4 regions of the Zymobacter palmae genome follow, and region 2 is predicted to be linked to each of the others. Evidence: predicted binding sites of a transcription regulator. Region 2 holds the regulator's gene; each other region holds the start of a gene.
What was found. The regulator PhoB, encoded in region 2, activates phosphate uptake and scavenging genes when phosphate is short. The targets are predictions, from matches to a motif close to TGTCATANNNNTGTCANA.

Region 1: a site for PhoB is predicted at 3,615-3,632, ahead of pstS (phosphate ABC transporter substrate-binding protein PstS). Genes of this name have one in related genera too.
Region 3: a site for PhoB is predicted at 4,018-4,035, ahead of ZBT109_RS04635 (esterase-like activity of phytase family protein). Genes of this name have one in related genera too.
Region 4: a site for PhoB is predicted at 1,586-1,603, ahead of ppk1 (polyphosphate kinase 1). Genes of this name have one in related genera too.

What each region holds. Positions count from the first base shown of each region.
Region 1 covers NZ_AP018933.1:2,724,771-2,730,803, forward strand. The annotation lists gene pstB (phosphate ABC transporter ATP-binding protein PstB) at 1-458, opposite strand, end outside; gene pstA (phosphate ABC transporter permease PstA) at 614-1,453, opposite strand; gene pstC (phosphate ABC transporter permease subunit PstC) at 1,450-2,328, opposite strand; gene pstS (phosphate ABC transporter substrate-binding protein PstS) at 2,475-3,515, opposite strand; gene phoA (alkaline phosphatase) at 4,063-5,517, shown strand; gene ZBT109_RS12020 (hypothetical protein) at 5,620-6,033, opposite strand, start outside.
Region 2 covers NZ_AP018933.1:78,751-84,783, reverse strand. The annotation lists gene ZBT109_RS00400 (NUDIX hydrolase) at 1-167, shown strand, start outside; gene ZBT109_RS00395 (hypothetical protein) at 264-878, shown strand; gene ZBT109_RS00390 (HU family DNA-binding protein) at 1,224-1,502, opposite strand; gene ubiA (4-hydroxybenzoate octaprenyltransferase) at 1,899-2,777, shown strand; gene phoB (phosphate regulon transcriptional regulator PhoB) at 2,814-3,497, shown strand; gene phoR (phosphate regulon sensor histidine kinase PhoR) at 3,589-4,905, shown strand; gene ZBT109_RS00370 (N-acetylmuramoyl-L-alanine amidase) at 4,997-6,033, opposite strand, start outside.
Region 3 covers NZ_AP018933.1:1,045,873-1,051,905, forward strand. The annotation lists gene metG (methionine--tRNA ligase) at 1-1,792, opposite strand, end outside; gene apbC (iron-sulfur cluster carrier protein ApbC) at 2,283-3,086, shown strand; gene dcd (dCTP deaminase) at 3,201-3,770, shown strand; gene ZBT109_RS04635 (esterase-like activity of phytase family protein) at 4,096-5,229, shown strand; gene purN (phosphoribosylglycinamide formyltransferase) at 5,299-6,015, opposite strand.
Region 4 covers NZ_AP018933.1:1,704,864-1,710,896, forward strand. The annotation lists gene ppk1 (polyphosphate kinase 1) at 1-1,525, opposite strand, end outside; gene ZBT109_RS07635 (transcriptional regulator) at 1,932-2,234, opposite strand; gene ZBT109_RS07640 (hypothetical protein) at 2,403-2,882, shown strand; gene ZBT109_RS07645 (hypothetical protein) at 2,987-3,415, shown strand; gene ZBT109_RS07650 (DUF1737 domain-containing protein) at 3,871-4,095, shown strand; gene ZBT109_RS07655 (non-ribosomal peptide synthetase) at 4,379-6,033, opposite strand, start outside.

The DNA.
Region 1 (6,033 bases), 380 kb from region 2:
TTGAGCTTGTCCTTCACTTCATCCCACAGTGCGGCCTTGCGCAGCGCCCATTCGACGCGCTCCTGCAGATCACTGCGAGAGATTTTTTCCTGCAGCTTAACGCCAAAAGCCACGTTATCGCGAATCGACATCGGGAACGGCGTAGGGCGCTGGAACACCATGCCGACACGCATGCGCAGCAGTTCGGCATCAACGTCGGGGCTGTTCACGTTCTGACCGTCAAGCAGAATATCCCCTTCGCAACGCATGTTCGGATACAGCTCGTGGATACGGTTGAGGCAGCGCAGCAGTGTCGACTTACCACAGCCAGACGGGCCAATGAATGCGGTTACCTGGCGTTCCTGAATGTCCAGCGAGATATCCTTCAGCGCGTGAAAGTCGCCGTAATAGAAGTTCAGGTCGCGAATGCCCAGCTTGAATGCACCCGCATCGTTGGTCTGTTCGAGAGGTGTCGCCATAACAGTGCGCTCTTCTTTATTGTGGGGTCGATCGCTGGAATTGCCGCAACGGTCGCCGAAAGAGGGATCAAGTGACACGACCTGCTGATCGTCAGTACTGAAACGCTGCGGGTTATACATGATAGTTCCTTGCTGTTCGTTTCGTTGGGTCGTGATCATGAGGTACGTGCCAGGCGGCGGGACACGATGCCCAGTACCAGAATCATCAGCGTCATCAGCAGTGCCCCTGTCCAAGCCAGCGCGACCTTGTCCATGTCATACCCTGTCAGCGTCATGTTTTGATACAGCGTCATCGGCAGGTTAGGCATGGCATCCGACAGGCGGAACCAGTTCCATTGGTTGGTATTGAGGGAGGTGAAGATCAGCGGTGCGGTCTCTCCACTGATACGCGCACAGCCCAGCAAAATCCCCGTGATAATGCCCGGCATCACCATGCGGAAACTGATCGAAGTCAGCACCTTCCAACGCGGCGCACCGAGCGCATAGGCCGCTTCGCGCGTGGGTGCCGGCACCAGCCGCAGCATGTCTTCAGTCGAGCGAATGACCATCGGTAGGATGATGATCGCCAGTGCGATGCTGCCCGCCCAGCCGGAGAACCCACCGCTTGGCAGTACCACCAATGCATAGATGAACAGGCCGATGATGATCGACGGTGCAGACAACAGCATGTCGCTGGCAAAGCGGATAAGCCCCGACCAGCGAGAGCGGCTTGCGGCCAGCCAGCTACCGGCCGCCATGCCGACCACGGTACCCAGTAGGGTGCCGAGTAGGGTCATAGTCAAACTGCCGATAATGGCGTTTCCCAACCCACCGCCACTGGCGCGGGTACGAGAGGTGAAGACCTCAAGCGACAGCTTCGGCAGTCCGCTGTACAGCAGTTGGAAAAGGATGGCCCCCAAGGCCACCAAGCACAGGCCTGTAACGCCTAGACAGGCCAGCCAAGCAATGCGGTTGACGATACGACGGCGTTGATAGCGTGAGGTTGAGGTCATCATGCCTGTTTTCCTCCTCGCTGAATCATGCGAGCAATGGCAAGCACCACTGTAGTGATGATGAACAGCAGCAGCCCCAAGGCCAGCAGCGCGGAACGCTGGCTGCCATCGGCTTCGGAGAACTGCGACGAAATCAGGGCGGCGATGGAGGTACCTTGATGCGTCGGTGACATACTCAGGAAGACGTTATTACCGATCACGAACGACACCGCCATGGTCTCGCCGAGTGCGCGGCCAAGCCCCAGTACAATCGCCCCCGCCAAGCTGCGGCGAATCGATGGGAAAACTACATGGCGCAATGTTTCCCACGATGTGCCGCCCAGCCCATAGCAGGACTCTTTCACTAGCGGTGATACCTGTTGCATCGCATCGCGCGTCATGGCGGTAATCAACGGGGTGACCATCAATGCCAGCACGATACCGGCAGAAGCGATGCCTGACCCCGCGGGGAATATCGAGGGAAACAGTCGCTGCAACCACGGGCACAGCACCATGCTGCCCCACATGCCGTAGACGATAGACGGTACGGCAGCCAGCAGTTCGATCAGCGAGCCAATAAAGCGGGCCAGCCTGACAGGGCACCATTCGGTCAGCAGGCTGGCGACACCCCATGCAACGGGCACAGCCAGTGCAATAGCAATAAGGGAACTTACGACGGTGCCGTATAGCGCCGGAAGCGCACCATACTGGCCTTGAACGGGCGCCCAGACGGTCCCCGTAATGAATTCCATTCCGTGCTGGCTCAGCGCAGGCCATCCTGCAATCGCCAGCGACAGCAATAAGGCAACCAACAAGGCCGGGATGCTCCATGCGGCAGCCCCGGTTGTCAGTGCCAGCACACGATCACCTCTCTTACTGGGTGCTCGCCGTGTCATCATTCCATCACTCCTGCTTGACGCCTTAAGGCAGATGCAGACACTGGCCCGACAGAGGCGATAACGTTCATCTGTTCGGGTCAGCGCTCGCTATCTGAGTACCCGTCCCCCGGCCCACACTACCGCCAGGGGGACGGATATTCAGCAGATCACTGGGCCGGCCACAGCGGCGTACTGCCGTCCGTGATTTTCGACCAGACATCATGCTCCACCTGGTCGATTACGTTCTTCGGCATTGCTACATAATCCAATGCCGCGGCAGTATCCTTGCCGCTAACGTAGGCCCAGTTGAAGAATGCCAAGGCTTCTTTGGCCGCTGCAGCATCGGCAGGTTTGACTGGCATCAGGATGTAAGACACCCCGGTGATCGGCCAGCTGTCCTTGCCGGGCTGGTTGGTCAAGACCAACGCCAGACCTGGTGCATTCTTCCAGTCTGCATGTCGAGCAGCGGCGCTGAAGCTGTCTGCGCCCGGTGTCACATACCCACCGTCGCGGTTTTTCAGCACCACAGTGGCCACCTTGTTCTGGCGCGCGTAAGCGTACTCGACATACCCGATGGCTCCGACCGTGCCTTGCACACGTGAAGCCACTCCCCCATTGGCCTGAGCCCCAATACCGTTAGGCCACGGCACCGTATTACCTTCACCGACTTTCTGTTTGAAGGCCGGACTGACCTCACTCAGATAGTGGGTGAACAGATAGTTGGTACCCGATCCCTCTGCGCGGTGAACCGGCGTGATCGCCAGATCCGGCAGATTGATATCAGGGTTCAGCGCCTTGATGCGGGCATCATTCCAGCGTGTGATATCACCGGAATAGATGGCCGCGAGGGTTTCGCCATCCAACTTCAGCGAATTCCCTCCAAGAGCAGCGCCAAGGTTCACGATGGGCACAACGCCCCCCATGATCATCGGCCACTGCACCAGCCCTGCTTTCTGCTGGTCTTCTGCACTCATCGGCACGTCAGAAGCACCGAACGTCACCGTGCGTGCTTTAATTTGAGCGATACCGCCCCCCGAACCAATGCCTTGATAGTTGATAGCAACGTTCTTGGCATCCTGGTAGTCATCCGCCCAGCGCGTATACACCGGATAAGGGAAGGTTGCCCCAGCACCTGTCACCGTCGGAGCGGCCTGAACAAGAGGAGCGCTTAACAACATGGTCAGAGCAATGGTCGTGCGCTTGAGCATGGCGGTTCTCCAGAAAAGTGATCACGGCATGACAGGGGCCGAAGGCGGCATCGCCTGTGCATCTCATGACCAGAATCTAGAAGGGCGATGTGACAAAACGGTGACGGTTTTATGACAGGTAAGTGACGAGTAAATGACAGTTTTGTTAAAGGGCTATAGGCCACCCGTATAAATACTATTGTTATTCAACACGTTATATCGGGCATGTATTTCAAAACAGGAAGGTCTGCTATGTCATGAAAATGACACTCAGAACGCCTAAAAACACTCAAAAGTGATCAACAAGCAGAAAATTCTTTATGAAAAACAGCGCCATCAGCCAATAAAACAGTCTGCCATCACCTTAGATAAGAAAAATATAAGGCACGATGAAGCCCCTCTCTAAATCAGCTCCAAAGGACGGCAATCGACTGTCATCAGAATGTCATCCAGCGGTCACGAAAACGTCATCTGCCCATGCAACTGTGTCTGGGCACTCCTCGGGCAGCACTGGCGGTCCCGCGGAGGATAACAACCGCACTCACAGCGTTTCGGGGAATCCTGACTCATGATGGCACGACATCTTTCCAGCTTTGCCCTTCCCAGCCTTACCCTCTGCGGCACGCTTCTTGCCGCCTCGCTCGCACAGGCCGCTTCCGTATCCGGCCCCGTCGATGCACAGGGCGCCGCACGCCGCGGCTATCACATCACGCAGGACGAGATTCGCCAGGCGTTCTCCGACCAGAAGGCACGCAATGTCATTCTTTTTATCGGAGACGGCATGGGTGACTCGGAAATCACGTCTGCTCGCAACTACGCCGAAGGCGCTGCGGGCCGTTTTAAAGGGCTGGATGCCTTCCCCTTCACCGGCCAGTACACCACGTTCTCGCTCGACCGCACGACCCACCGCCCGGATTACGTGACGGACTCAGCGGCATCGGCCACCGGCTGGACAACCGGTACTAAAAGCTACAACAAGGCCATCGGTGTTGATGTGAATGGCCGCCCAATGCCAACGCTGCTGGAACTGGCTAAAGCCAGCGGCAAGGCCACTGGTAACGTCACGACGGCAGAGGTACAGGACGCCACCCCCGCCGCGCTGATGGCGCACGTTGCCCTGCGCAGCTGCAAGGGCCCCGATGAAGTCGCCGCGAAGTGCGCAGCGGATGCACTCGAAAACGGGGGCGCTGGTTCAATCGCCGAACAGTCGCTCAACGTTCGCCCAGACATCATTTTCGGCGGTGGTCGCGCCTACTTCGAACAACAAGCCCATGCGGGGCAGTGGAAAGGCCAGAGCTTGCTTGATCAAGCCAGCGCTCGCGGCTATCAGCTCGTCGGCGACCGCGCTCAGCTGAGCGCACTGAAGGTGGCTGATCAGAAACAGCCGGTGCTAGGACTGTTCGCGGCCAACGATATGCCGGTCAATTGGGATGGCCCCAAAGCCACGCACAACGGCCACCTCGACACACCTCCGGCGGTCTGCACACCTAACCCCGAACGCCCCGACAGCCAGCCCAGCCTGAAGGAAATGACCCGCAAGGCCATTTCACTGCTGGACAAGAACCCCACCGGCTTCTTCCTGCAGGTGGAAGGGGCATCCATCGACAAACAGGATCACGCGGCTAACCCATGCGGCCAGATCGGTGAAGTTGTCGACCTCGACCAAGCGATTCAGGAGGCACTGGCCTACGCCAAGACCCACCCGGATACGCTGGTGCTCGTGACAGCCGACCATGCCCACTCCAGCCAGATCATCCCCACGGATGGCAAGGTGCCGGGGCTGTCGCTGGCACTGCGCACGCATGACAACGCGGTGATGGCGATGAGCTATGCCACCGCTTCCGAAGGATCGCAGGAACATACCGGTACTCAGCTGCGCATAGCCGCCACTGGCCCGCGTGCAGGCCGCGTACTGGGACTGACCGACCAGACAGACCTGTTCTTCACCATTCGTGACGCACTGGGCATCAGCCACCAGACCACTCAGAACGTTACCAAGACACTGGCACCAGCCGCTCACTAAAACGCGGCCAATGAAAAAGCGGCCCCTACCGAGGGCCGCTTTCTTGCGTTAGGAAGATACCGTCCGCGACAACCATGAAGCGCTGCTATCACTCGCGCCGAGCTATGTGCCGACCGTAACCTCAAATACCGTGGCGGTCTGCGACAGCGATTCCGGCCACTGCTCCTTCTCCAGTACCTTCAGCACGTCATCGCACAGAGGCACATCGTTTCCAGCCCGCGAGACATCAATCACCGGTAGGGAAGCACCCCATCTGTCCATTACCAAGCGCACCGTACAGTGCTTGCCCTTGGTCTCCGCCGCCCGTGCAGAAAGCGCCTTGAGTGCCTCATTAGCCATTGCCTGATAGCGCTCGATATCAGGCTGGTTGCTAGAAGACATTTCTATATCTTCAGGCAACGGAGAATTGTCTTGTTCTCCGCAATCGGCGCTCAATGCTTCAACAGAATAAGGCTCAACCCACCAATTCTGACTATACCCACCCGACCCTCCTGTGACCTCCCAAGAGAGTAAGCG
Region 2 (6,033 bases):
TAGTCGCCGATGTATTCTGGGGGCGAATTGATCAGACGGTATTTCCGCAGGCTGAAATAGAGCAGCTGGAACGGGTGCCTCTGGGGAATATTGACCGTCTGCCTTTGGCCCCTTTGCAGCAGGTACTGATGCCTGCTCTTCTGGCGGCATACGCATCGGAACAATAACAGAGGGTGTGGATAACACAGTCCATCATGTTATCCACACCCCTTTCGCAAGACATGTTAGAGAATAAATACCGTACCGGTATAAAGGTGTCGATCATGCTGCTGACCCAATGGGTGATTACCGCCGTTCTGTCGCTTTCAATCTGTGTTGTATCGGACCGACAGCTAAATGCGAGCCATATACAAGGCGCAAACACCCACCGAGCCATACAAAAGGCCGGTCAGCTGATAGGGGCGATGGCGACCACACTTGCCTGTCTATGGCTGGTGAAATGGGTTGCGATAAACTCGCTGCTGGCGATCGTACTGCTCCAGTTGGCAATGGCACTCTATCTGGCTCATCTGGTCTGTGGGGCTGTGTTGCGCCAGCGCTCAGCGCAACACAGGCAACAGCAGAGTGACACTTATCTGCGCGCCATCCCTATGGTGTTGCGTTCAACCTTTCTTGCCCCAGCGGGGCTTTGCTCGCTGGGCCTGCTGTCACTGTTCATTTCAACGCAGCAGGTCTCTTGGCGTTTTATCTTGAGCATTGCGCTTATTCATATTGTCGTTATCGGTGTTCACACTTTGACACCACTGCGACAACACAACGAAGATAACCTTTCAGGCGACACCGCCAGATGGAAGACCATTATGTTGCGCATAGCATGTGTCACGCTTCTGTTCTCAAGCGCTTGTATCGCTGGACGATCTATCCTTCATCTCTATTGATTGCCTGCCTTCCTATTACCCCTCAAGCGATACCCCACGCATAGTTGCTTCTTTTCCATGTAAAACAGACGCCTGCCACTGATGCGACAATCAAGCCTTGGCGGGTGCCATATCGAAAGACCTTTCGTAGGAAGGCGTTGGGCCTGCTTCAGCCACAGCGAGCGGCTCAACCTCAGCCAGAAACAAAGCCACTATCGCGCCCTGCACCATCAGTGGCACGGCCCTCTTCACCGCCTGCTCGTTCGTCCGATACCTCCTCGTCATAGACCCGACACATAGCAAAACACCGTGGGTCCCTTTCAGGGCCCACGGTGTTTATATGCTGCTGTAAGGAAGAAGATATCGTTATTTCTTCGCGACAGCGTCTTTCAAATTCTTACCCGGTTTGAAAGCAACGTTCTTGCTGGCCGGAATGGTCAGCGGTTCACCCGTCTGCGGGTTTTTACCTGTACGTGCAGCACGTTCGCGCACGGTGAAGGTACCGAAACCGATCAAAGTAACGTCACCACCTTTAGACAGGCTACCGCTGATTTCATCAAGAATGGTATTCAGCACCTGGCTGGCCTTGTCCTTAGACAGATCTGCACGTTCGGCGATGGCTGCTGCAAGTTCCGGTTTACGCATGTTGAACTCCTGAAAAACAGAAAAAAGTATGGCACACGTGCCCATCCCTGGACGGAAACACGCAACGAGTGCGCTAATGTTCCCCGTCATGCCTGGACACACTGACATGACACCTCCACGGGGAAATGCCCTGCCTATAATGCCGCGATAGTGCATGTCATCATGCCTTCAACTACACATGATGAGCCGGTTGTCGCCATGCGACTCTGTCATGGCAATGCCAGCGTCATCGTAGCAACATCATATGAGGCGGTGCCAGTCGCGCCGGTCCGCTATACATATATTTGTCACGTCGTGTCACACACTCACATGTGTCATGGCAATGATAGACATCATTCGGGTACTCTCCATGCAAGGATAAGGCCTCTTTACTGTTTTCTGCTCTGGGATCCATCCATGTTGCACGCCATACACCACTTCCTTCGCTACCGCGCCTGCGATTTCATTCGGCTGATGCGCCTAGATCGACCTATTGGTACCTGGCTGCTGATGTGGCCGACACTCTCAGCGCTGTGGCTGGCCCGCCAGGGCATTCCCTCTCGACGCGTGCTGGTGATCTTCCTGCTGGGGGTCTATCTGATGCGCGCAGCGGGCTGCGTGATCAACGACTATGCCGATCGGCACATCGACGGCCATGTCGCACGCACCCGATCACGCCCCCTGGCCGTCGGGGCAATCGCTCCCAAAGAAGCACTGGCACTGTTCGGTATCCTGTTAGGCGCTTCCTTTATTCTTGTCTGTTTCACCAATGCATTCACGGTGCTGCTGTCGTTCGGTGGTGCCGCCCTAGCCGCCATCTATCCGTTCATGAAACGCTACACCCACCTTCCTCAGGTCGTGCTAGGAGCGGCATTCGGCTGGAGCATCCCAATGGCGTTCGGCGCCGTGCAGGGCACCGTGCCGCTGGACGCTTGGTGGCTGTTTCTAGCCAATGTGGTATGGTCGGTGATCTATGACACCCAGTACGCCATGGTCGATCGCGACGATGATCAGCAGCTTGGCGTTAAGTCCACTGCCATTCTGTTCGGCAACGCCGACCTCGCCATCATCATGCTGCTGCAACTGTTGATGCTGGTGCTGCTATCCGGTCTGGGACTCAGCATGGCACTGGGGGGATTCTATTGGCTGGGGGTAATGGGTGTTGCCGCTACCTTCCTGTACCAGCAGTGGTTGACGCGCTTCCGCGATCGCGACGCCTGTTTCAAGGCATTTCTCAACAATCACTGGACAGGAGTGTGTCTGTTCGGCGGTATCGCGCTGTCGCTCTGGCCCTGATTCATCAGCCCACCACTGGTTTCATGAGGAGCCACTATGGCGCAGACCATCCTGATCATCGATGACGAAGCGGCCATCCGCGACATGCTGGCAACCGCCCTTGAAATGGCGGGATTCGAGGTGCTGGAAGCCGAGAATGCGCAGCAAGGCCACGAGATGGTGCTTGATCATCGTCCCGATCTGATTCTGCTGGACTGGATGATGCCCGATATCAGCGGCATCAAACTGGCGCGCCGCCTGAAGCGCGACGAGACGACCCATGAAATTCCCATCATTCTGCTGACGGCAAAAGGTGAGGAAGACAACAAGGTGCAGGGGCTTGAAGCCGGCGCTGATGACTATGTCACCAAGCCGTTCTCGCCGCGCGAGCTAATTGCCCGCATGCGCGCGGTTATGCGCCGCGCCGCGCCAAGCGGCCAAGGCACCGTCGAAGTGAACGGCCTGGTACTCGACCCCACCAGTCAGCGCGTCACCATCGACGGGCGCCCACTTGAGCTGGGCCCTACCGAATATCGCTTACTGTCGTTCTTCATGACCCATCAGGAACGCGTTTACAGTCGCGCACAGCTGCTGGATCGCGTGTGGGGTGCAAGCGTGTTTGTAGAAGAGCGCACGATCGACGTTCATATCCGACGCCTGCGCAAAGCGATGGGAGAAGGCTACGATGGCCTGATCCAAACTGTCCGTGGCTCAGGCTACCGCTTCTCGGCCCAGCGCTGAACGCGAGCGAGAACCGCTACACTCATTCCATTCGGTGCCCACTCAGGACACCGCTTTTGCTGACTGCTTCGTCTGACAGGGATAACGCCGCATGTTCTGGCTGCGTGAACTGATGGTTATGCTACCGCTGGTGCTCGTGCCAACGGGAATACTGGGATTCTCACAGCATCAATGGCTGTGGGGGCTGTGTATTGGCCTCATGGCGGCACTGCTGCGACAGCTGCGGCAACTCTGGCAGGTCTACCGCTGGTTTCGTACACCAGAGCAGCCTGTACCGTGGGCTAACGGCGGCTGGGGGGCCATGCTGTCGCGCCTGCACCGTTACCGTCAAGCACAGCATCGCCGCCAGAAACGCCTGAACGATGCTGTCCTCCGTATGGGACAGACCGCCGAGGCCATGACCGATGCGATTGTTGCTATCGACAGCCACGGGCAACTCGATAGCTGGAACCATGCCGCACAACGCATCCTTGGCCTGAACACACAGGAACACCGAGGTCAGGTCATCACGAACGTACTGCACGACGAACAGTTCGTACGCTACTACGAAGATCAGCACTACGATGAACCGCTTGTCCGTCCGTCCCCGGTTGATACGTCATACATGCTACAGTACCGCATCACTCCGTTTGGCAACGACGAGCGACTGCTGATTGTCAGTGACGTCACGCGTCTGCATCGTCTGGAACAAATGCGCCGCGATTTCGTCGCTAACGTCTCCCATGAGCTACGCACACCACTGACCGTGCTGCGTGGCTATCTGGAAACGTTCGAACAGGCCGCTAACGATATATTGCCGCCGCGATTGGCTCGCGGCATCGGCCAGATGCAACAGCAGGCCGAGCGCATGCAGCACCTGACCGATGACCTGCTGATGCTATCGCGCTTGGAAAACGATACCCGCACCACGCCTCACGCCATCATGGATATTGCAGCCCTGATCGACAACGTGCGCCGTGACGGTATCGCACTATCGGAGTCCTACGGCCATACGTTGACTATGAAGGTCGAACCGGGCTACAGCCTCTACGGCGACCCTCTCGAAATTCGTAGCGCCATCACCAATCTTGTATCGAATGCCGTGCGCTATTCCGGCCAACAGCGCACTATCGAGCTGACGTGGACATTGGAACGTGACGCACATGGCAGCGTTCAAGGCGGCATTCTCGAAGTGGCAGATGATGGCGATGGTATCGACCAACGCCACCTTCCACGCCTAACCGAACGTTTCTATCGTGTCGACAAGGGGCGTTCCAGTGCCACTGGGGGAACGGGGCTTGGGCTTGCGATCGTCAAGCACGTCATGCTGCGCCACAAAGGCTATTTGACCATTAAGAGTGCTCCCGGAGAAGGTGCCCGCTTCAGCCTACATTTCCCTGAAGACCGCCTGATTCCTAACGGCCTGTAACCCTCTCTTTTGCTCTCACAAAAAAGGCGCATCATGATGATGCGCCTTTTTTATTCCCTTGTTTAAAGATCTATTCAGCGATAGCGATCACTTACTTACGTCTGACGGCACGCACAGGAACAGGCTTAGGTGCGAAGCGGCTGCCTAGCAATTGTTGGGCAACGGCAGGCCCTTGATACTTGTCGAGCAGCGCAAACAGAATGGCCGTTGTTTCCGCATCGGCAACGCCACTGTAATCGGCGGGTCGGAAGTGCATCTGGAACGCAGCCACGACCTGCCGTGTCTTCTCATCCATTACCCCGCTGGATACCAAACTGTAGCCATAGCGTGAAAACGCGTTCTGCAGATCACCAATCGCCGGCAGGCCCAGACTATCAAAGCGCTGCCGATAGGCAGCGATCGTAGCGCTATCAGGCCACGCCCCCACCCCCGCATCGGCCAGCTCTTTCCATGGGAAGAAGGGACCCGGATCCAGCTTGCGGCCCGGCGAGATATCCGAGTGCCCTACGACATCGGTCGGCGTGATGCCATAGCGGTTAACGATATCCTTCGCGAGCACCACAACCTGATTAATCTGAGAAGATGAAAACGGATGCCACACCATCCCTGTTTCAGTCCGCGTGAAACCGGGATTGACGATCTCGATACCGATGGAGGTGTCGTTAAGGTTGTCGCGTCCTTTCCACGAACTGACGCCCGCATGCCATGCCCGCAGATCCTCATCGGCCAGCTGCATGATGACAGGCTGGCTATTGTAGATGCCGGTTTGTTCGGGAATCAGATAGTGCACGCCAACGTGTTCGCCGGTCAGCTCACGGATGGCAGCGGGATCGTCTCCCCCCGTGTAGTGGATCACCAGCGTTCGCACACGTGCGTTGGCCGCGGAAGAGCGCAGGCTGTGATCGACGCGATAGCCACTGCGTCGTTCTAGCTTCTGTGCTTCTGCGGGGCTGTAATAGCGAGGAGGAAAGGCATCCTGCAACACGGGAGGGCTGATCGGCTGATGATCGACCACTTTGAGTGAGGGAGAACGCGTGGTGGGTTTGGCAGGCTCGCCAGCACACCCCACCACTGCCGTCATAACCATTCCCAGTAATACTGATGGCAGCGCCAGACGGCGAAGCGAAC
Region 3 (6,033 bases), 970 kb from region 2:
CTACATAGCCAGCATTCGCAATGCGAGCGATGCGCAGATCGACCTTAAAGAAATCGTCGATGGTGATTTCATCGGCAATGGGTTCCATCGCCGCGGCAGCTGTCTCGGCTTTGGCATCTTGGCCACCGTTGCGGATCTGCTGCTCTTCTGCCAGTACTTCCTTGGACGCATCAAGCATCTGCTCGATGGCTTTGGGGTCTACGCGCTGAGCCAGCGGCTTGAACGGTGCGATGGCGTGATCAATCAGCGGTTGAAGGCGGCTGTCCCAGCTGAGGGAATCCACTTGAAGGAAGGCCTGTGCCTTGGTCGCCATGGCAGGCAAGATCGGGTAGAGGTAGGTCATCAGCTGGCGGAACAGGTTGATACCAGTTGAGCAAATATCCAGTACTTCCTGTTCTTTGCCTTCCTGCTTGGCCAGTGCCCACGGTGCTTTGTCGGCAATGTAGGTGTTGGCATCATCAGCCAGTGCCATGATCTGGCGAACGCCTTGGTTGAACTCGCGTGCTTCGAAGGCAGCGGCAATATCATCCCCAGCGTCAATGAAGCGCTGCAGCAGTTCGGGTTCAGTAACCGTGCTAGATAGGCGACCGCCTGCCTTCTTGATAAAGCCTGCACAGCGGCTCGCGATATTGACCACTTTGCCGACCACGTCGGAGTTCACGCGCGTCACGAAGTCTTCAAGGTTGAGGTCAAGGTCTTCAACGCGGGAGTTCAGCTTGGCGGCGAAGTAGTAGCGCAGGTATTCCGGTTCAAGGAACTGCGCATAGGTATCGGCCTTGATGAAGGTGCCGCGAGATTTGGACATCTTGGCACCGTTCACGGTCACGAAACCGTGGCAGTTGATGCCTGTTGGCAGGCGCATGTTGGCGCCTTTCAGCATCGACGGCCAGAACAGCGCGTGGAAGTAAACGATATCCTTACCGATGAAGTGATACAGCTCGGCATCCGCATTCGGGCCCCAGTAGCTATCAAAATCTAAGCCTTCACGATCAGCGAGCTGCTTGAAGCTGGTGACGTAGCCGATAGGGGCGTCGACCCAGACATAGAAGAATTTGTTTGGCGCATCCGGAATCTCGAAGCCGAAGTAGGGCGCATCACGCGAAATGTCCCATTCTTTCAGGCCGTTTTCGAACCATTCTTGCAGTTTATTGGCGATTTGCGGCTGGACGGTGCCGGACTGCAACCACTCCTGCAGGAACTCTTTGAAGTCCGGCAGTTTGAAGAAATAGTGAGTCGACGTGCGCAGTTCCGGTGTGGCACCAGAAATGGCCGACACCGGATTGATCAGTTCTGCTGGCGTATAGGTTGTGCCGCATGCTTCGCAGTTGTCGCCGTACTGGTCGGGCGTATGGCATTTCGGGCAGGTGCCCTTGATGAAGCGATCGGCCAGAAACAGCCCTTTTTCAGGGTCGTACATCTGTTCGATGTCGCGCGTGGCGATATGGCCTGCGTCGCGCAGACGACGATAGATTTCGCCGCTGAAATGGCGGTTCTCATCGGAGTTGGTTGAGCTGTAGTTGTCGAAGTGCACACCGAATTTAGCGAAGTCAGCTTGGTGGGCTTCGTTTACGCGTGCGATCAGCTCTTCCGGAGTGATGCCTTCCTGCTCGGCACGCAACATGATGGCCGTACCGTGCGCATCGTCAGCGCAAACGTAGTGGCACTCATGACCGCGGCTTTTCTGGAAGCGAACCCACATGTCGGTCTGGATGTACTCGAGCAAGTGCCCTAGGTGGATATCTCCATTGGCGTAAGGAAGCGCGCTGGTAACCAGAATCTTGCGTCTTGACATGGGGTGTGGCCTCGAACATTTGAAGTTGTCTGCACTGCCATGCCCTGCGGTAATCAGTGCTCAGGTACGTTGGTGCATGTGCAGACAGCGGCAGAATTCGGGATGATGAAGTGAAACGTCGCAATCATCCAATACTGATAGAATCGTACATTCTAACGCGTTAACCCGCATTTCGGTATGGGGTGCGCGGTGGGAACGCCAATAAAAACACCACTTTTTCTGAGGGTGTCATTATCGCGTGCGAGCTAGCCGCAGGCCTGCGATCGGAGCATGGCATTGCAGATTAAGCCAGAGTGTTGTTGTGGGGTAATGACGCGTGTCGTTGTAAAGTAGAGGAAGTGAAACGTCTGCGTGATTGGATGTGTTTCGATGCAGAAAAAAGGCGAGTCGTGCTGTTACCAAGCTGAACGGGAAGAGGGTGAGTCCTTGGTGCCTTGGTGAGAGCGGCCGCGCTTATGCCACTGAATGAATAAAGAAAAGGAGCAGGTCGATGGCGAATACGGTCGGGCATATCATTGCCGTTGCATCGGGCAAGGGCGGGGTCGGCAAATCGACGGTGACGGCGAATCTGGCGTTGGCCATGGCGGCGCGGGGCAAGCGAGTGGGTGTGCTCGATGCCGATATCTATGGTCCGAGTCAGGCACATATGCTGGGTGTCGATCCACAGACGCGCCCGGACATGATCGATGACAAGACCATGCGCCCCGTTGATGCGCATGGTCTTCGGGTAATGTCGATCGCCTTTTTAGTTGACGTGACCACGCCGATGGTGTGGCGCGGACCGATGGCCTCAACGGCTTTTCAGCAGCTCTACAATCAGACGCAGTGGGGCGAACTGGACTATTTGTTCATTGATATGCCGCCCGGCACGGGAGACATACAGCTGACGCTGGCACAGAAAGTCCCCGTGTCCGGTGCCGTCATCGTGACCACGCCGCAGGATATCGCGCTGCTGGATGCTGAGCGAGGAATCGAGATGTTCCGCAAGGTGCATGTGCCGGTGTTGGGAATTGTTGAAAATATGAGTTTTCATACCTGCTCATGCTGTGGGCACCAAGAAGCTATTTTTGGTGAAGGGGGCGGTCAGCGCATTGCCGAGCGTTACAACGCACCGGTCCTCGGCCGCCTACCATTGGCGCTGTCGGTCCGTGAGCAGATGGATAAAGGCGTGCCGCCCGTCATCGCTGCACCGGATCAGCCTGCCGCTCAGCACTTCGCCTCGATCGTGGCGCAGCTGGATGAGGCATGTCAGGCCCAGCCGGAAGCCTCAGGTCCCACCATTGGCTTCAGCTGATGCGGGCGCTGATAATGTGGTGATGGGGAAAGTCTGGTATCCTCGCGCACAAGCACAGACGGCTGGCCATAGCGGTCAGTCATGACTTCACAGATTGACAGGTAGGCGCAGCGCATGAGTATCAAATCGGACCACTGGATTCGTCGAATGGCACGCGACCACGGCATGATCGAGCCTTTCGAAGCCGATCAGGTCCGTAACGCTGAAGACGGGCAGCGCGTCATTTCCTATGGCACCTCCAGCTATGGCTATGACGTCCGCTGTGCAAACGAATTCAAGGTGTTCACTAACATCTTCTCTGCGACCGTTGACCCTAAGAACTTCGATGATCGCAGCTTCGTAGACGTGACGGGCGACGTCTGCATTATTCCGCCGAACTCGTTTGCGCTGGCACGTACGGTGGAATATTTCCGCATCCCGCGCAGCGTTCTGACGGTATGCTTGGGTAAATCCACATACGCGCGCTGCGGCATCATCGTTAACGTCACGCCGTTGGAACCTGAGTGGGAAGGGCACGTGACGCTGGAATTTTCCAACACCACTAACCTGCCCGCGAAGATCTATGCCAACGAAGGCGTGGCGCAGATGCTGTTCTTTGAATCCGACGAAATCTGCGATGTGTCCTACGGCGATCGCAACGGTAAATACCAAGGCCAGCGTGGCGTCACTCTGCCGCGTACCTGATCGCGCGCGACTCCGCTAAGGCGAGCACGACCGGCTGCGCCGACATAGTGCTGTTTGTGAATGGAAAAGCACCAACCGTTAAGGTTGGTGCTTTTTTTATGCGCTGTGCACAAACGAAGAGTTTTATCGTAGCGATGATGTTCAGAACGCCTTGATGTGGAGTGCGGTGAACGATCGGATGTTTAATGTGTCGGGCCATGGCACTGCCTGAGAGCTCCTAGGCTATGGCGTAATAACGCATCAATGGCGTCATCTAACTGTCATCGATCGGTGACTATAGTGGGCGCAACATATTGAAGGCAAAAGGAGATAGGCAGTGAAGATCATGCAGTGGTTCGCCGGTAGTGCGTTAGCGGTGCTCTTTTCCGTACCGTTAGCGTCAGGAATGGAGGGGGCGACGCAGATCCGTATGCCTTGTCCGATGGGAGATTGTTCGGCAGGTGTCTCTCTGAACTATATCGGTGAGTATTCGTTACCGTGGGATACTCAATTTGATGGTATTCCCTTCGGAGGGATATCGGGGCTGGATTTCGATCCCGCAACGGGCCACTACTTGGCCATCAGCGATGACCGATCGCAGAAGGCTCCCGCGCGTATCTATGAGCTGGCCATCGACATTCAGCCTGGACAGATACGGCGCGTTGATGTGGTACGCACCATCACGCTTAAGGATCGCAATGGACAGCCTTTCGCCGCAGGCAGTGTCGATCCGGAATCGGTCCGGCGTGGGCCGAACAACCAGCTCTACTGGACGAGTGAAGGCAGTGCGCGTGCAGGCTTGCCGTCCGTGGTGCGTGTTGCCGACAATAATGGCGCTTGGGTCAAAGAGTTTTCAGTGCCGGAAGGTTTTGCGCCCACAGCGGACAGGCAGAGTGGCATTCGTGACAACCTCGCATTTGAGGGGCTTGCCGTACTGCCTTCCGGCGACTTGATCGCGGGGATGGAAACGTCGCTGCGCCAAGATGGATCGATCGCGCGGCTGACGTCTGGCAGCTTAGCCCGATTCGTGCGCTACGATGCTCGCAGTGGCCAACCGACGGCGGCCTATACCTATCCTGTTTCACCGGTGCCGCAGCCTGCACTACGTTCTCCATATTCCAACGATAATGGCGTGTCGGAAGTGGTGGCACTCGACGATCATCGTCTGTTGGTTATTGAGCGCAGCTTTGCCAGTGGCTATGGGGCGACCATTAAGGTTTTTATGGCGGATATCGCCGGCGCGACCGATGTACTGCATCTGTCATCGTTGGCGAACACCAATCAACGCATCACGCCGATACGCAAGAGCCAGTTGATCGATTTTCGTGCGATGGGACTTGTGCCTGACAATATCGAAAGCGTTGCTCTGGGGCGTGCCGCCGATGGCAGCGAGGTACTTGTCTTTGCGTCAGATGACAACTTTAGCGTGCATCAAAAAAACCAGTTCTTCGCATTCAAGATTGAGCAACGACCGCATTGATAGATCCAGACGACTACCCTGCCACTGTGCAGGGTAGTCGGCACGCACCTCTATACTATTCTCGCCCTATTATTCGCCGTTGAGTTCTTCTTCGGCGTCTTCGTTTGATAGGCGAAGCCCGGTCGGTGGCAGCAGGATGCCGTCCAGCTCGGCTCCCTGTGCCCCCAGTTTTAGGCGTCCTTCTAGGAACCAGCGAATGGCGATCGGGTAGATCAGTTCTTCGCGAGCCAGCACTTTCTCTGCCAGCGTTTCCGCTGTGTCATCGCTGGCCACCTTGGCCACGGCCTGAATGATGAGCGGTCCCGTATTCAGCCCTTCGATGACGAAATGCACGCTGGCACCGTGCTCCTGTAGACCTTCATCCAGTGCACGCTGGTGCGTGTGACGCCCCACCAGTGCGGGCAGCAGCGATGGGTGACAGTTCAGCAATCGTCCGTTGAAGCGGCTGGTGAATATTGGGCTGAAGATGTGCCAGAAGCCATCAAGCACTACTAGGTCTGGGGCATGGCGTTCGATCGTTTTTATCAGTGCGCCATCATAAGCTGTCGGCGTGTCGTATTCATCACGGGGCAGTATGGCAACGTCGATACCTGCCGCATGAGCCTTTTCCGTGCCGGCAGTATCGGTGCGATCGGCAATGACGGCGACCAGTTCGCCCCCCAACTCATCGTGAGACTGAGCCTCGATCAGCGCTTCCAGCCGGTTGCCTTCGCCTGACAGCAGCGCGACGATGCGGCGGGGCGGCACTTGTTCGGGAGTGAAGCCTGAGTCGGTTTTGTCGTCCATGGGAAAGCTCCTGACGTG
Region 4 (6,033 bases), 1.4 Mb from region 2:
GCGTGTTCTGTGGTGAAACCATCAGATGTTCGAACGTTTCCGGGAAATATGGCATTTCCAGAAAGCGGAACACGCGCTGCACTTCATCGGTGATGCGTTCATCAGCGGTCAGCAGCGAGTAGTCGGTATACAACCGAGCTGTCGATTCATTGAAGTTGCCGGTACCGATATGGGCATACTGCACGAGCGCATTTCCCTCTCGGCGCGTAATCAAAAACAGCTTGGCGTGCACCTTGAACCCCGGCGCGGAAAACAGTACGCGCACACCGGCATCGGTCAGACGCTTGGCCCACATGATATTGGCTTCTTCGTCGAAGCGGGCTTGAAGCTCGACCATTACCGTCACTTTCTTGCCGTTATAGGCCGCGTGCACCAAGGCGTCGATCACCTGTGACTGACGGGCAACGCGATAGATATTGATCTTGAGAGACACCACATCGGGATCGCAGGCAGCCTGACGCAGCACATCCAGCACATGCTCGAACGAATGGTAGGGATAGTACAGCAGGATATCCTGCCGCCGGATCGCATCAAAACCGTTGCGGCAACCCTTGAAAGCGGGATGCGCGGCTGGCGGCAGCGGTCGGTATTCCAGACTGCGTCGCCCGATATTGGGGAACTTGATGAAGTCCTTGTCGCTGTGATAACGGCCACCTGCGGTCAGGTAGTCGGCATCGGTGATCGACAGTTTCTCGCACAGCATCGCCACCATTTCCTGCGGCATCTCACGCTGATAGACGAACCGCACCAGTTTGGCCGTCAGACGCTGCTTGAGACTGGAGGACATCACATCAAGCAGACTCGATTCCACCTCCGAGACCAGATCGTATTCCGCATCCCGTGTCATCTTCATTGCATACGCGTGCAGTTCATCAATGGGGTCATAGAACTGTTCGAAGATATCGCGCAGGCAATAGCGCATGACATTGTCCAGCAGAATGATGCTGTGACGGCGACGAGAGGAAGATGGCAGGGTGATAAATCGCGGTAGTTTATTGGAAATAATTTCGAGTAACGCATAGTGCGTATGCTTGCCGCATTTTATATCGACGGCTAAATAAGTGTTATCGTCTTTCAAAAAGCGGGTCAGATCCATTTCTGGACTGATCATAATAGGGTTGATGTACGGGTGCAGATTATCGATAAAATACCGACTCAACCACTGCTGCTGTTCGGCCGTCAACTGGTGTTCATTGACCAAGAATATCTGATTACGGGCCAGCTCTATCAGCAGCGCTTTGTAAAGCGCATCGAACCGCTGCTCCAGCGCCTTGACGTAGGCCCTGATCTGCTTGAGCAGCTGGCGCAGTTCATGTCCCTGCGGCTGATGTTCGTAGATCAGCATCCTACGCCGCAGATCAGCAACGCGCACTTTATAGAATTCTTCAAGGTTGCTGGAATAAATGCCAAGAAAGCGCATTCGTTCAATAAGGGGATTATTCTTATCCGCTGCCTCTTGCAATACTCGTTCATTGAATGCCAGCCAGCTTATTTCCTTGCTGACATCGGGTTTATTTTTACCCATTATAACCTCACGAGACTATGTCCATGTTCAGCACCCTCGTATTCCAAAATCACATAGATATGTGACGGTTATATGACAACAGGCAATGCGCTTTTTATTTTTACCGCACGTTTCAGGACCGCCATTTATTTCTTAAAGGAAACGTCATTGCATCATGCCTCTGCTGCCCTACCCTCACTGAACACGGATCCCCACCCTGCGTCCGCCCTTCCATCGCAGCGATCAGTGATTTCGGTCACGGTGATAACCGCTAGTGGCTGTGATAACCGATAGTGCCACTGGTCCATAATTGCAAGGCGCCCTACCCGTGCCGCATTACGCATCGGCCCGCATAGCGCGCCCTTTTCATGCTCGCTCGAAGCGGCATGCCCGCTTGATTACATCAAATAAAATAGCGCTGTCTTTATTATCGTGGCGAATGCTCGGTCTGCGCTTGAATGGTCGCCAGTGCCTTTGCGGCCTGTGCGATCTGCTCGGGGCTGTCGGCAAGCTCTGGCCAGATCAGTGGCCAGTCCTGCGGGCGCAGCTGCTGCCGCGTGACCGCCCCTTGCGTGGCCCGCTCAATACCGGCCGCCACCGAGGCCGAGGGGTGCTTGTGACCATAGGCGATCAGGCGCAGGTAGCTGCGTGAGGCCCCGGCCATATTGACCTGTTCATCGGTCGCCGTCTTGATCCAGTTCAACAGCTGCGTGTTTCTTTTCTTTGTCATGCTTCTGTTCCTCTTACTCCATATTAGTGCTGGTCGACATAGAAGGTGAGCACGGCTCCTCCCGTTGCTGTTACCATAAAGGTCACGCCCATTATGACCTCAAGGTTATTTTAACATCAACACCCTGCGGTTATTTACCCGAAGGAAACGTTACGCGATGATAGCGTCATGGATATCAACACGCTATACGATCGGCGACGCATTCACCTGCAACGCTTGATTCGCGAACGGTTCAAGGGAAATCAGACTGCCCTCGCAAAGGCGGTCGAGCGCAATGCAGGTGAAATATCCCGTTGGCTATCACCGCCGCGGGATGGCAAGTCGTGGACGCGAAATATGAGTGAGATCAGTGCGCGTCGCATTGAGCACCATCTTGGTCTGGAAACGGGCTATCTTGATCGTCCACTTGCCAATGGTGCCGCCCAAACTGTCGGTGAGCCGATGGAGGCCTACGACACGACGCGTGATGATTCTGACCAAGCACCGACGCCTCCGTTCTCTACGCCGGGCTGCTGTCACGGTGATACTGAGACACAATGTCGCCATTGTGCGCATATCCAATACATCATGAATAGCCTGCCTTTCATGTCCTTGGCGGAGGTCGAAACCCTACGCAAGGTAATAGACGTACTCCGTGCTCACAAGTGAGCGTCGTTCGCGGTAGACACCGCATGACATAATGACCTTAAAGGCATATCCGAATTATCCCGCGGGAAATTTATCTTTGAATAAGCTCCCGCGATGATAGCGGTATGACGATCTATGACATCCGCCGTAAGAACTTACGTAATCTGATGAACGACCTGTTCGAGGGTAGGCAGGTAGAACTCGCCAATGCGTTGGAGCGTTCACCCAGCTATATCTCCCGGATACTGTCGACGCACGGTTCCACTTCATCACAGTCCAATCGCAATATCGGCGAGGAACTGGCACGCGACATCGAAGCGCGTCTCAACCTACCTCGCTATTCGCTGGACTATGAGCCCAACCAGCCGCAGCCGGTCGGGATCGAAGAGCCGCGTCGTGCCTATCAGACTCGCGTCTACGAAAATGCCTCTGAAGAGCATCGCCGCTGCGTGGACAGCGTGGCGAATACCTTGTTGCAACTCGATGCCGATCAGGCACATATCATCGAGCGTGCGTTGCGTATGCTATTGCGCGTACGCAAGGACAGAGACTAACGACACCTTTCGAGCGGTCATTCAGGATGTCTGCCGCTCGAATCTGTTTCCTTTATGAATAGATAAACATAACCGTCATGAACAAGGCGGTGGCAGACAGAGCGGCATACCGTTACGTCATCTGCCGACCTCCTTAAGGTAAACCCACGCACTGCCCCTCCTTGTCGTTATGTCGTTATCACGCTCAGCGTATCCTTACGCTCATCTCCTTTCACACCTTTCCATTTGCTGTTTTGCGCTATTATACCTCTCCAAAGTGCATGGTTATCATATGCCAATGATAACGGTATATTAATGCCCCGTAAGCACCGCTCGCCACCGGAGCCGTCGCTAGCCGGCCGGAAAGTGGTGCGGGAAGGTGGGATTGCGGTATCTTTTGTGACAAGGCCCTGTACCGAAGGCCATTTCATTCATGATTGCGATTACCGCTTGGTTTGATATTCAGGAGCGTTCCGATGCCGACTTCCCTTTCCTCTCTCCCTGAAGGGTATGACGTTTACATGCTGTTGACCTCGGTCAACAAGGAAGAGCTCAATCACAAGGTGTGTGCGGCGCTGCGAATGGGGTATCGGCTCCAAGGGTCGCCCGTTATCAATCAGTCAACAAACCGTCGTGTCTATTTCGCGCAGGCCGTGTACTGGCCTGGCGTCTACGACGCGTTCGACGCGGACAATGCCTAGCCACGGGGCACTGGCCTAACGGCCTGCCTCCTCCTTCAGCGATCACCCAACGGTATCCGCGCTGCCGTGCTATCGCTCTTCTGGGCATAGGCACGCCTGACCGCCATCGGAAATGCAAAGGCCCCCGTCGATATCGCTATCGGCGGGGGCCTTTTGTCTTCATATCAAAGCAGTGATGAGCACATAAAGGGCGGGCGCTGGGTATTCACTGCACAGCACCCTGTCACGAACATGGCCGCATCAGCACCTTCTGCTTCTGGTGCCAACGTGGCCATGGTGCATGTCATGCGGTCAGTGCACGGCAGAGCACCTCGACATAGGGAGATTTCAGCATCTGTACATGGTTGCCCTGACTGCGCACCACCTCCACCTGCGACCAACGCTGCTGCCAGCGGTGGGTCGTGGTGGCATCCGTATCCGCTGCGACGACCAGCGTTGCAGGAGCCTGTGGCAGCTGCATCGGCCAATAGCCCGAACGCAGATTGATGGCGAGCACGCGCAGGATGCGGTGTAGCGACTCCAGCGGTGTTCGCGTAGACATGATACCGGCAGACGTGACCGCCCCGTGCAAAGCCGTTAATCGCTGGCATGGCGTCATGTGGGCAAGATGCTCGCGCTCCAGTGTCAACGGCACGCCCTGCATCTCCAGCAGGTCGATCAGCTTCTGCAACGCCCCCAGCGATGAGACTTCCTTACGCTCGCACTCGGGTACGCGACTGTCGGCGATGACCACGCGCGCCAGCGCTATGCCCTCCGCTTCCAGCTGCTGAGCCAGTGCTAGGGCGACCCAGCCACCGAACGAATGCCCGACGAGATACAGTGGCCCGGCGGGCAACTGCCCCTCCAGCGCTCGCCGATAGAAGGCAGCCGCCGAAGTAACATCGCTGTGCGGCACATCTTGCCCCCACAATCCCCGGGGCTGAAGACCGATGACATGCCAGTCGGACGGCAGGCTGCGCACCAGCGGCATGAACGAGAACACGTTGTCGCCCGCACCGGGAATGCACAGTACAGTCGGTGCCCCCGTTTGGCCGCTCTGAAGCGTCATCGCCGGCATATAGCAAGACGAGGGTACGGCGGCGCGACGCGTTTTGAGCGTTTGGGAAATCGCGCTGCCCAACGCATGCACATAGGGTTCGGACACCATGCGGGCATGGGTACCGGGTACGGCAGTGCACACGACCTGCGCTTCCGGCAGCACGCGATGCCAGCCCAGCCCCGCTTCGGCCTGCTCGGGTTCATCGGCAGCCACGAACAGGTCAATCACGATCGGCAGCTGCGGCACGTCATATTCGGCACTCAGCAACGCCAGACGGTGCGTCAGCCAGCCGTGGTAGTACTCAGGTGACCATCCTGCCGGCAGCATGTCGAGGGATTGCCCCAGCGTGTAGTGCACTTCCCACAGCGGCCGCGTGCGGGACAGCGCCTCCACCTGCGCACGCAGCGCATCAGTGGTCGCCAGCGCGTCGATATCCCCTTTGACGAGGTAGTCCATGCGCTGTTCGTCATCCGGCAACGCGAACAGCTCATCCATGGCAACAACGCGCCCATCGTCGCGATCGGGCAGGCGGGTGTCGAGCATGCCGACGAACTCGACACTCTGATCCTGCCCCATTAGCTGGGCCGCCACTTCGTAGGCCATTACGCCGCCGAACGACCAGCCCAGCAAGCGATACGGCCCTTCCGGCTGCACCTCACGTACCATCCCGACGAGGCGTGCGGCGGCACCCTCCACGGTCTGGAAGGCTGGCTGACGGCGATCCGGCGCAGGAAGGCCGTACACGGGAATGTCGCTGTCGATACAGGAGGTCAGCAACGGTCCGTAGAACAGCTCTCCGCTGGCCTCAGGCACGATAAACAGCGGACGCGCGCTCCCCGTACTACGGAACGCTAGAGGGGTATCGACATCCTGTACTGTCGGCAACACCTCACCCAAGC